2 regions of the Janthinobacterium paucivorans genome follow, and region 2 is predicted to be linked to the other one. Evidence: predicted binding sites of a transcription regulator. Region 2 holds the regulator's gene; the other holds the start of a gene.
The links. The regulator FliA, encoded in region 2, starts transcription of late flagellar genes. The targets are predictions, from matches to a motif close to CTAAAGTTTNNNNNNNNNNNGCCGNTA.
Positions count from the first base shown of each region.

Region 1: the regulator FliA is predicted to act here: its motif matches at 1,872-1,898, upstream of ACQ4V8_RS07970 (flagellar protein FliT).

Region 1 covers NZ_JBNYXR010000005.1:95,773-100,189, forward strand. The annotation lists gene ACQ4V8_RS07965 (type IV pilus assembly protein FimV) at 1-1,115, shown strand, start outside; gene ACQ4V8_RS07970 (flagellar protein FliT) at 1,532-1,828, opposite strand; gene ACQ4V8_RS07975 (HDOD domain-containing protein) at 2,006-2,833, opposite strand; gene ACQ4V8_RS07980 (hypothetical protein) at 3,066-3,218, shown strand; gene ACQ4V8_RS07985 (CsbD family protein) at 3,460-3,645, shown strand; gene ACQ4V8_RS07990 (S9 family peptidase) at 3,720-4,417, opposite strand, start outside.
Region 2 covers NZ_JBNYXR010000001.1:182,607-187,023, forward strand. The annotation lists gene flhF (flagellar biosynthesis GTPase FlhF) at 226-1,554, shown strand; gene ACQ4V8_RS00790 (MinD/ParA family ATP-binding protein) at 1,547-2,410, shown strand; gene ACQ4V8_RS00795 (RNA polymerase sigma factor FliA) at 2,455-3,186, shown strand; gene ACQ4V8_RS00800 (flagellar motor protein) at 3,168-3,914, shown strand; gene motD (flagellar motor protein MotD) at 3,920-4,417, shown strand, end outside.

The DNA of each region.
Region 1 (4,417 bases), on a different contig from region 2:
GTTGGTCCCTGCTCGCGTGCGCCGCCGCCAGCCTGGCCTTGTCGCCTGTCATGGCGGCCGAACTGGGCGAGATGGCGCTGCTGTCGCATGTGGGCCAGCCCTTGCTGGTCGAGATCGAATTGACGGCCCTGGCGCCCGAGGAAGCGGGCGGCGTGTCCGTGCGCTTGGCCTCGCCCGATGTCTACCGGGGCGGCGGCATCAGCATGGACCCGGCCCTGAAAGCGTTGACGATCAGCCCGCTGGAGCGGGGCGGGCGGCGCTATGTGCGCGTCAGTACGGCGCAAGCGATCCAGGCAGGCTACGTGCATTTGTATTTATTACTGGGCAATGGTAATGGTGCCATCGTGCGCCTCGCTACGTTGTGGCTGACGCCGGCACCGCCGGCCACCGCCATCGTCGCCTCCGCCAGTGCGCCAGTCGGGCCCGCCATTGCGGCACCCGTGCCACTGTCTGTGCCGCTATCGCCGCCACTGCCACTGCCGCGCGCTGCGCCCGGCGCGCCGCCACCCGATCTCGCCGCACTGGCGGCCCGCGCGCGCGCCGAGGGTCTGGTACGTCCGGCGCGCGTGTTTGTGTCGCCGCCCGCTGCACCCACGCTGGCTGGCCCGCCGCCATTGCGCCGCGCCAAGGCGCCAGCGGGCGCTTGCGTGCCGCAGGCCAAGCTGGAGCAGGCACAAGAGTGCGTGGCGCTGGATCAGAAAAATGCCGCACTTAATGAAAAGCTGGGTGAGTTGGAAGGCAAGATCGGCGCCTTGCAAAAGGCACTGGCGCTGCCCGTCGTCGCCGCCGTACCGGTTGCCGTGGCGGAGGCGCCGCATGCCAAGCCCAAGCCCCTGAAGGCGGTAGCGCCAGCTGACAAGGAAGCGAAGGCAGGCGGAAATGGCTTGCTATGGCTCGGTATTGGCACCCTGGCCTTCGTGTTGTTGACGGCGCTTATTGTATATGTCGTGCGCAAGCGCAAGCACAAGCGCAAGCAAGCGCCTGGCACGAACGCGCCGTCAAAATACTGGGTCTTGCTGCGCAAACCGTTTGGCCGCAAGAAAGAGGTGCCAGTGTTGACGGAGGCGGTGGAGGCAGAGGTGGCCGAGCCCGAAGTGGAGCCGTTCTCGCGTTAATGCTGCTGCCAGGTTAGCTAAATTTGATATTAAAAAAGATATTCAAAAAAGATAGAAAAATACCTGGCTACGGTGTTGCCTATATTTTAAAGATGGTGATATGATCAACGCAGTGGACTTGCTCTACGACAAAACAGTCCCAGCCTGTCGCAGTCACCAACGATAGTGTGGCGCGGCAAACAGGTGTAGCGTTGCATAAACGCCTGGGTCTGGAAGCGGTTTGCGATGCCGACGATGTGCTCGCGAACGCCGGATGCAACCGGCAGCGAGGCGACGCCAGGAGATACCTGGGGTTCGCCTTCCACATTCCGCCTCCTTGCCGCTTGAGTGCCACAAATGCTGCGCTCGCGGCACGGCGGCAGATGTAAAAAAAGCACCCTCAGGTGCTTTTGTCGTTACTGATGCGACGAACTTATTTACATGTGGGTGCGCGATTCCGGCATGTTGTTCGACAGTTGCGTCATCCACGGTTCCGTGATGGTGCGGATTTCGCGGTCGTTTGCCAGGATTTGCTTGAGTAAATCGATCTTGCGCTGGCGCGAGGCGCCGGTCTGGGCGGGCACCTTGCTTGTCATGGTAGGGCTGGCGGCGGCGGCGCACTGGTTTTCCAGGGTATCGAAGCCATCCCAGTCGCTCGAACGCGCTGCGACCACCATTTTATTGGTCATTCCTGCAATATTTTCATACATCGAGAGAACGTCGTTGGAGGTCATGAGCACACCCGTAACTAGTGAATGGATTACCGCTTGTCTAGATTAACGGCGTGCTCATCTGGAACTTTAGGGTATGTTTTAAAAAAAGTGAAAATAATTTGCAGCTAGCCTGGCGGGCAGCACAATTGCCCGCCAGGCTGCATGGATGCTGTCTCGACACTGTCGCCACCGATGCCTTTATTTGACGAGTTCTTCCAGTCCCGCGCTCAGTTCGGCTGGCGGCGGCATCTTGTCCACCAGCGCCAAGGGCGGCAAGTTCAGCGCTTCAGCCACCTCGCTGGGGTAGCAAGCGATAATTTCTTCATGGCTCAACTGGTTTTCATCAATGCGCGCGCGCCAGGCGGCCAGGTGCACGATGGCGGCCAGGCGATTTAACGGTGCCTTGGCCAGCGGATCGGGAAAGGCGGCGAGGGTCTCGGCAAAGGTGGCGGGAAACTTCCAGCGGCGCGCCAGTTCTGCGCCCACTTGCGCATAGTCATAGCCCAGCGACGCGCGCTCGGCGTTGAGCCGGCGCGCGTCAAACGGCGGCGCGATCTTGTCGAGCTGCATGGCTTGCTCGGGCATGACGGCATGGATCACCAGTTGGCCGATTGCATGCATCATGCCGATGGTGAACGCCAGATCCTGGTTGTCGCCCGTCTGCTTGGCGATCCAGCGGGCCGACACGGCACTATGCAGGCAGTAGCGCCAGAACTGCGGCAGGTTCAGGCCGGGTACGGCCTTGTAGCCGCTGACCAGGCCCGAGCTGATGACGAGCGTGCGTACAGTCACAAAACCAAGCATCAGCACGGCGTCTTCGACCGTGCCGATGCTGCGCGAGACGTGGTAGTAGGCGGAGTTGGCCAAGCGCAGCAGCTTGGCGCTCAAGGCAGGGTCGGCTCCCAGCTGGCGCGCGATCTCCTCGGTGGCAATGGCGGGGTTGTTGAAACTGCGCACCAGTTCATCGACGATCTTCGGGGCGGCAGGCAGGGCGTGGGGATGCTGGAACAGAGCTTCTAGTTGCATGGCAATAATCTCCTTGGCATTCGCGCGTCATGGGATGAAGCAACTATATGCCGGTTTTTTGTCCGTATGCAAAAAAATTTCAGGGGCATTTTTTCGGCCCGAAAACATGATGATTTTGGCTGTGCAGCACGGACATTCCCGCTGACCGCAGCCGCCGGGACTCGTTCGCCATCCTCGCTAATGCGGCCAAGGAGCGCATCATCGGTCTCGTCGAACGCATGGGCGCAGCGCCATGGACGGACGCGGCAGTGCGCCAGCTCAGCGATTTTTACTGTTCCTGGATGGATCAATCGACTATCAAAATGCAAGGCTGGTGGCCGACGTCGAGCCGCTTAATGCCAGCAATTTTTATACGCAAAACCTGTTCGACCCGTGGGGCGCGTAAAACTTGAATGACGCGACGCGCCATGCGGCTGATGTTTTGCAAGGTGGGCTGGGCTTGCCCGAGCGCGCCTTCTGCCCATCGGCGATGCCGCTGCTGTGTTAGGAACCGTACAGAACCTTTGATAGTCGCTGCGTACTATGAACACATCGACACGCAGCAACAGTTTGCCGCAGCGTGTGAGCCGCAGCGCCGGCCCTGTTGGGCCGGACAGCAGATGAAGCAACTACAGTGAGGAATTATCATGAACAAAGATCAAGTCGAAGGTAAGTTGAAGGAAGTCGGCGGTAAAGTCCAGGAAGCCGCTGGCAAAGTCGTCGGTAGCGAAGAACAGCAAGCCAAGGGCCTGGCAAACCAGGTCGAAGGCAAGGTACAAAAGAAAGTTGGCGATGTGAAAGACGCAGTGGAAACCATCACGCGCAAACCGTAACTCGCCGTACACATGAAAAAACCGCCGCCTGTCGCAAGACAGGCGGCGGTTTTTTTGTGGGTGCAGCGCGAAACTTATGGCGCCGGATTGGCCAGCTTTTGCTTGAAGAACATTTCAATTTTCTTGTACACGTGGCGCTGGCCCGCGCGCGACGAGATGCCGTGCTTGGCGCCCGGATAGGTCATCAGGTCGAATTGCACGCCGCGGTTGACCAGCGCGTCGATCAAACGCGTGCTGTTGCTGAACAAGACGTTATCGTCAGCCATGCCATGCACCAGCAGCAGCGGCGATTGCAAGCCGTCCAGGTGGGCGAACACGGTGCTGTCTTTGTAGCCGTCCACGTTTTCCTTAGGCATGCCGAGGAATTGCTCCGTGTAGTGGGTGTCGTACAGCGACCAGTCGGTCACGGGCGCCACCGAGACACCCATGGCGATCTTGCTTGATGCAGCTGACAGCAAACGCAGCGTCATGAAGCCGCCATAGCTCCAGCCAAACACGCCGATGCGCTTGGGATCGACGAAGCTTTGCTTGCCCAGCCAGGCTATGCCGACCAGCTGGTCCGCCACTTCGGCTGCGCCCAGCTTGTGATAGATGGCGTCCGTGAAGGCGCGCTCGCGGCGCGACGAGCCCCGGTTATCGAGGCGGAAGACAACAAAGCCTTGCTGTGCCATGTACTGGTCGAAGTTGTTGCCCCAGCGGCGGGCCACGTGCTGCGAGTGCGGGCCGCCATACGTCGACAGGTAGACGGGATAGCGTTTGCTCGCGTCGAAGT
Region 2 (4,417 bases):
TGAGCCCTTGCCTTTGGTCAAATAAACATCAATTTCCTGCTGGCAAACTGAATAACGGGTACTTTCCCGTCCTGTTCCTTCGATCATTTCTTCCAAGCATCGCTAATAATAGAAACTGTCCGGGTGATCTGTGTCCATGTGGAAGACAGCACCCAAGCAACAGGAGTCGATGATGGTCACACAGTTCAGCCAGTATTGCGCTACCCCCGCCCAGGGAGGCCGATCATGAATGTGAAAAAATTTACCGGTGCCTCGTCGCGCGATGCCTTGCGCAAGGTGCGTGAAGCGCTGGGCCCCGATGCCGTGATCTTGTCGAACCGCCAGGCCGATGGCGTGGTGGAAATCCTGGCGCTGGCCAATGACGATGCCGCTTCGCTGGCGTCGCCGCCGGCGGCGTCCGAAATGTCCCAGCCGCGGCCCCAGTTGCAGACCCAGTTCGCCACGCCGCAGCGTCAGCCCGCCCCGGCCCAACGCCCGGCTGCGCCACGTCCTGCCGCACCGCGCCAAGCAGCCGGCGAGCCAGTGGACATGGCCCGCATGCAGCAGATGATGGCCAGCGCGTTGGCGCACGTGAAAGAGAATGCCGCCGCCGAGATGAGCGGCATGATGAATGAAATTCGCGCCATGCGCGGCATGATGGAAACCCAGTTGGCGGAAATTTCGTGGGGCTCGACGCAGCAGCGCGAGCCGCAAAAAGCCGTGGTGCTGCGTGAAATGCTGGCCGCCGGTTTCTCGGCCAGCCTGGCGCGCTACCTGATCGACAAGCTGCCCGCCGGCCTGGATGGCGCGCAAAGCATGCGCTGGATCAAGACCGTCCTCAGCCGCAACCTCAATACAGTCGCCAACGAAGACGCCATGCTGGAGCAGGGCGGCGTGTTTGCGCTGGTGGGCCCGACCGGTGTTGGCAAGACCACCAGCACGGCCAAGCTGGCGGCCCGCTGCGTGATGCGCCACGGCCCGGAAAAGCTGGCCCTGATCACCACCGATGCCTATCGTATCGGCGCGCATGAACAGCTGCGCATCTACGGCAAGATTCTCGGCGTGATGGTGCATTCGGTGAAGGATGAGGCGGACTTGCGCATCGCCTTGAAGGAATTGAAAAACAAGCACACGGTGCTGATCGATACGGTGGGCGTGAGCCAGCGCGACCAGATGGTGACCGAACAGGTGGCCATGCTGTCTGGCGCCGGCGCCGACGTGAAACGCCTGCTGTGCCTGAACTCCACGGCCACGCAGGAAACCTTGAACGAAGTGGTGCGCGCCTACCAGGGCAGCGGCCTGGCTGGCTGCATCATGACCAAGCTCGATGAAGCGGCCTCGATCGGCAATGTGCTCGACGTGGTGATCCGCCAGAAACTGAACCTGTTTTATGTGTCGAATGGCCAGCGCGTGCCGGAAGACTTGTACCTGGCCGACCGTGGCTACCTGATCGACCGCGCTTTCAAGCTCAAGCGTGATGCCGCGGCGACACAGTTTTCCGATGCCGAACTGCCGCTGTTGATGGCACAGGCGGCGTCGCGCAACAATGAAGCGCGCGGGGTGCACCTTGGCTAATTTTGATTTCGACCAGGCCGAAGGCTTGCGCCGCATGTTGGCCGGCCCGCAGCCGCGCGTCATGACGTTCTTGTCGGCCACGCCGCAAGACGACAAGGGCGCCATGCTGGTCAACCTTGGGGCCTCGCTGGTGTACGGCGGCAATGACGTGCTGCTGCTCGACGCCAGCGGCGGCAGCGACGGCGTCGCTGCCCGCCTGGGACTGGCGCACGGCGCCAGCCTGCGCGACGTGGCACGCCAGCAGTGCGCCTTGAACCAGGTCATCCATCAAGTGCCGCAAGGCTTCGGCGTGGCCAGCCTGGGCGCGCGCAACCATCTGATGGATAGCTTGGACTATGCTGGCGAGGAAGAACTGCGCCGCCTAGGCAAGACCTTCGAGGTGCTGGCGCGCCAGAGCGGCATCGTGCTGGTCGACGGCGTCATGGCCGACGCGGGCGACTGCTTCCCCGTGCCGCTGATGGCCTCATCCGACATCGTGGTGCAGGTCTCGACCAGCGCCACCTCGATCAAGGCCGCTTACTGCCTCATCAAGCGCCTGAGCCAGGAACTGGGACGGCGTCCGTTTGGCATTCTTGTTACCGGCGCTTCCGAATCTGAGGCAAAAGTGGTGTACGATAATATGGCGCAGGCGGCGAGCCGTTATCTGGCCGTGAAATTGACCTCGATGGGGTCGGTGCCTGCCGACGAGTATCTACACCGCGCGGCGCGTCTGGGACGCAGCGTGGTCGATGCCTTTCCATTGGCGGGGGCCTCGGTGGCGTTTCGCGGACTGGCCGAGCGGCTGGCCCGTTCGGCGGCGCCAGTGCTCGGCGGCACCTTGTACCAGACGGGGAGCCTGCACCAGTTCAGCGCCTGATTCCATTATCAGCACTCGATAGCAGTTAAAACAATAAGCAGCCTATGTACACGGTCAAAGGGAAATCGAACAAGGACTATTTGCTGACGGAGCATATTCCGTTGGTAAAGCGTCTGGCGCACCATATGAAGGCGAAATTGCCGCCTTCGGTCGAGGTCGATGACCTGATCCAGGCCGGCATGATCGGCCTGCTCGACGCTATCAGTCGCTACGAAGAGACGCATGGCGCGCAGTTCGAGACGTATGCCGTGCTGCGCATCCGAGGTGCCATGCTCGACGAATTGCGCACCAGCGACTGGCTGCCGCGCAGCATGCGCCAGAACATGCGCAAGATCGAAGAGGCGATGAGTACCTTGCAGCAGCGCCTCGGTCATCCGCCGACCGAGTCGGAAGTGGCCAAGCTGCTCAAAATGTCGCTCACGGACTACCAGGAAATGCTGGGCGATGGCGGTGGGCACCAGTTGGTGTACTACGAAGACTTTCATGACCCGGACGGCAATGACAGCTTCCTTGACCGCCATTGCGTGGACGAGGATAGCGATCCTTTGCGTTCCCTGCTCGATACCGATTTCCGGCAATCCGTGATCGATGCCATCGACGCGCTGCCGCCACGCGAGAAAATACTCATGGGCCTGTATTACGAAGAAGAGCTGAACCTGAAGGAAATCGGTGCGGTGATGGGCGTGTCCGAATCGCGCGTCTCGCAATTGCATACCCAGGCCGTCGCGCGCCTGCGCGCAACTTTGAGGGAGCAGGCGTGGACTGGTCCAGCGTAATCGGGCTGGCGCTGGCGCTGGCGGGCCTGCTGGTCGGCCAGACACTGGAAGGCGGCAAGATGGCCTCCCTGCTGCAGCCGGCCGCCTTTGCCATCGTCATCGTCGGCACCTTTGGTGCCGTGCTGCTGCAAACGCGGCTGCGCACCTTCGCGCGCGGCATGCAAATGCTGCGCTGGGTCTTCCTGCCGCCCGCCGATACGCGCGCCGCGCTGGCGCGCGATATCGGGCAATGGAGTTTGACGGCGCGTCGCGACGGCACGCTGGCGCTTGAGCGCCTGATGGAAGACACGACCGACCGCTTCAATGCCAAGGGCTTGAGGATGATCGTCGATGGCATTGCGCCCGACAAGCTGCGCCAGGTGCTCGATGTGGAAATCTCTGCCTACGAAATGGCCGAGCGCCAGGCCGTCAAGGTGTGGGAATCGGCGGCCGGCTATTCGCCCACCATCGGTATCGTGGGCGCCGTACTGGGCTTGATCCACGTCATGGAAAACCTGACCGACCCGAGCAAATTGGGCAGTGGCATTGCCGTGGCGTTTGTCTCGACCATCTACGGCGTGGGGCTGGCCAACCTGCTGTTCCTGCCGGTGGCGAATAAACTCAAGGCCATCGTGTCGCGCCGCGTGCTGCAGTACGAGATCACGGCCGCCGTGCTGTACGACATCGCCACGGGCGACCATACGCGCATCATCGAAGAGCGCGTGGCCAGCCTGTTGCACGAGCACTGAGCATGATGCGGCGCGCGCGCAGGAAGTATGACGAGGAAGCGGATAACCAGGACCGCTGGCTGATTTCGTACGCCGACTTCATTACCTTGCTGTTCGCCTTTTTCGTTGTCATGTATGCGATTTCGCAAGTCAACGAAGGTAAGTACCGCGTCTTCCAGAATGCCATCGGCGAGGCCTTCAGCCTGGAAAAGGGCGCGCCGCCCATCATCATGGAAGCGCCGCAAGCCATCGCGCTGCCGAACCCCGCCCTGAAACGCCGCGCCGAAGCCATCCGCCGCGAGCGCGAACACATGACGCGCCTGGCGCAGGACCTCACATCGACGCTGGCGCCGCTGGTCAAGGAAGGCAAAGTGAGGGTCACGCAGACGAGCCGCGGCGTGAGCGTGGAAATCAACGCCAGCGTGCTGTTCGATCCGGGCGCTGCCGGCTTGACGACGGAGTCGGACCAGGCCTTGCGCGCCGTGGCCGTGCTGCTCAAGGACGATACGCACGACGTGCAGGTG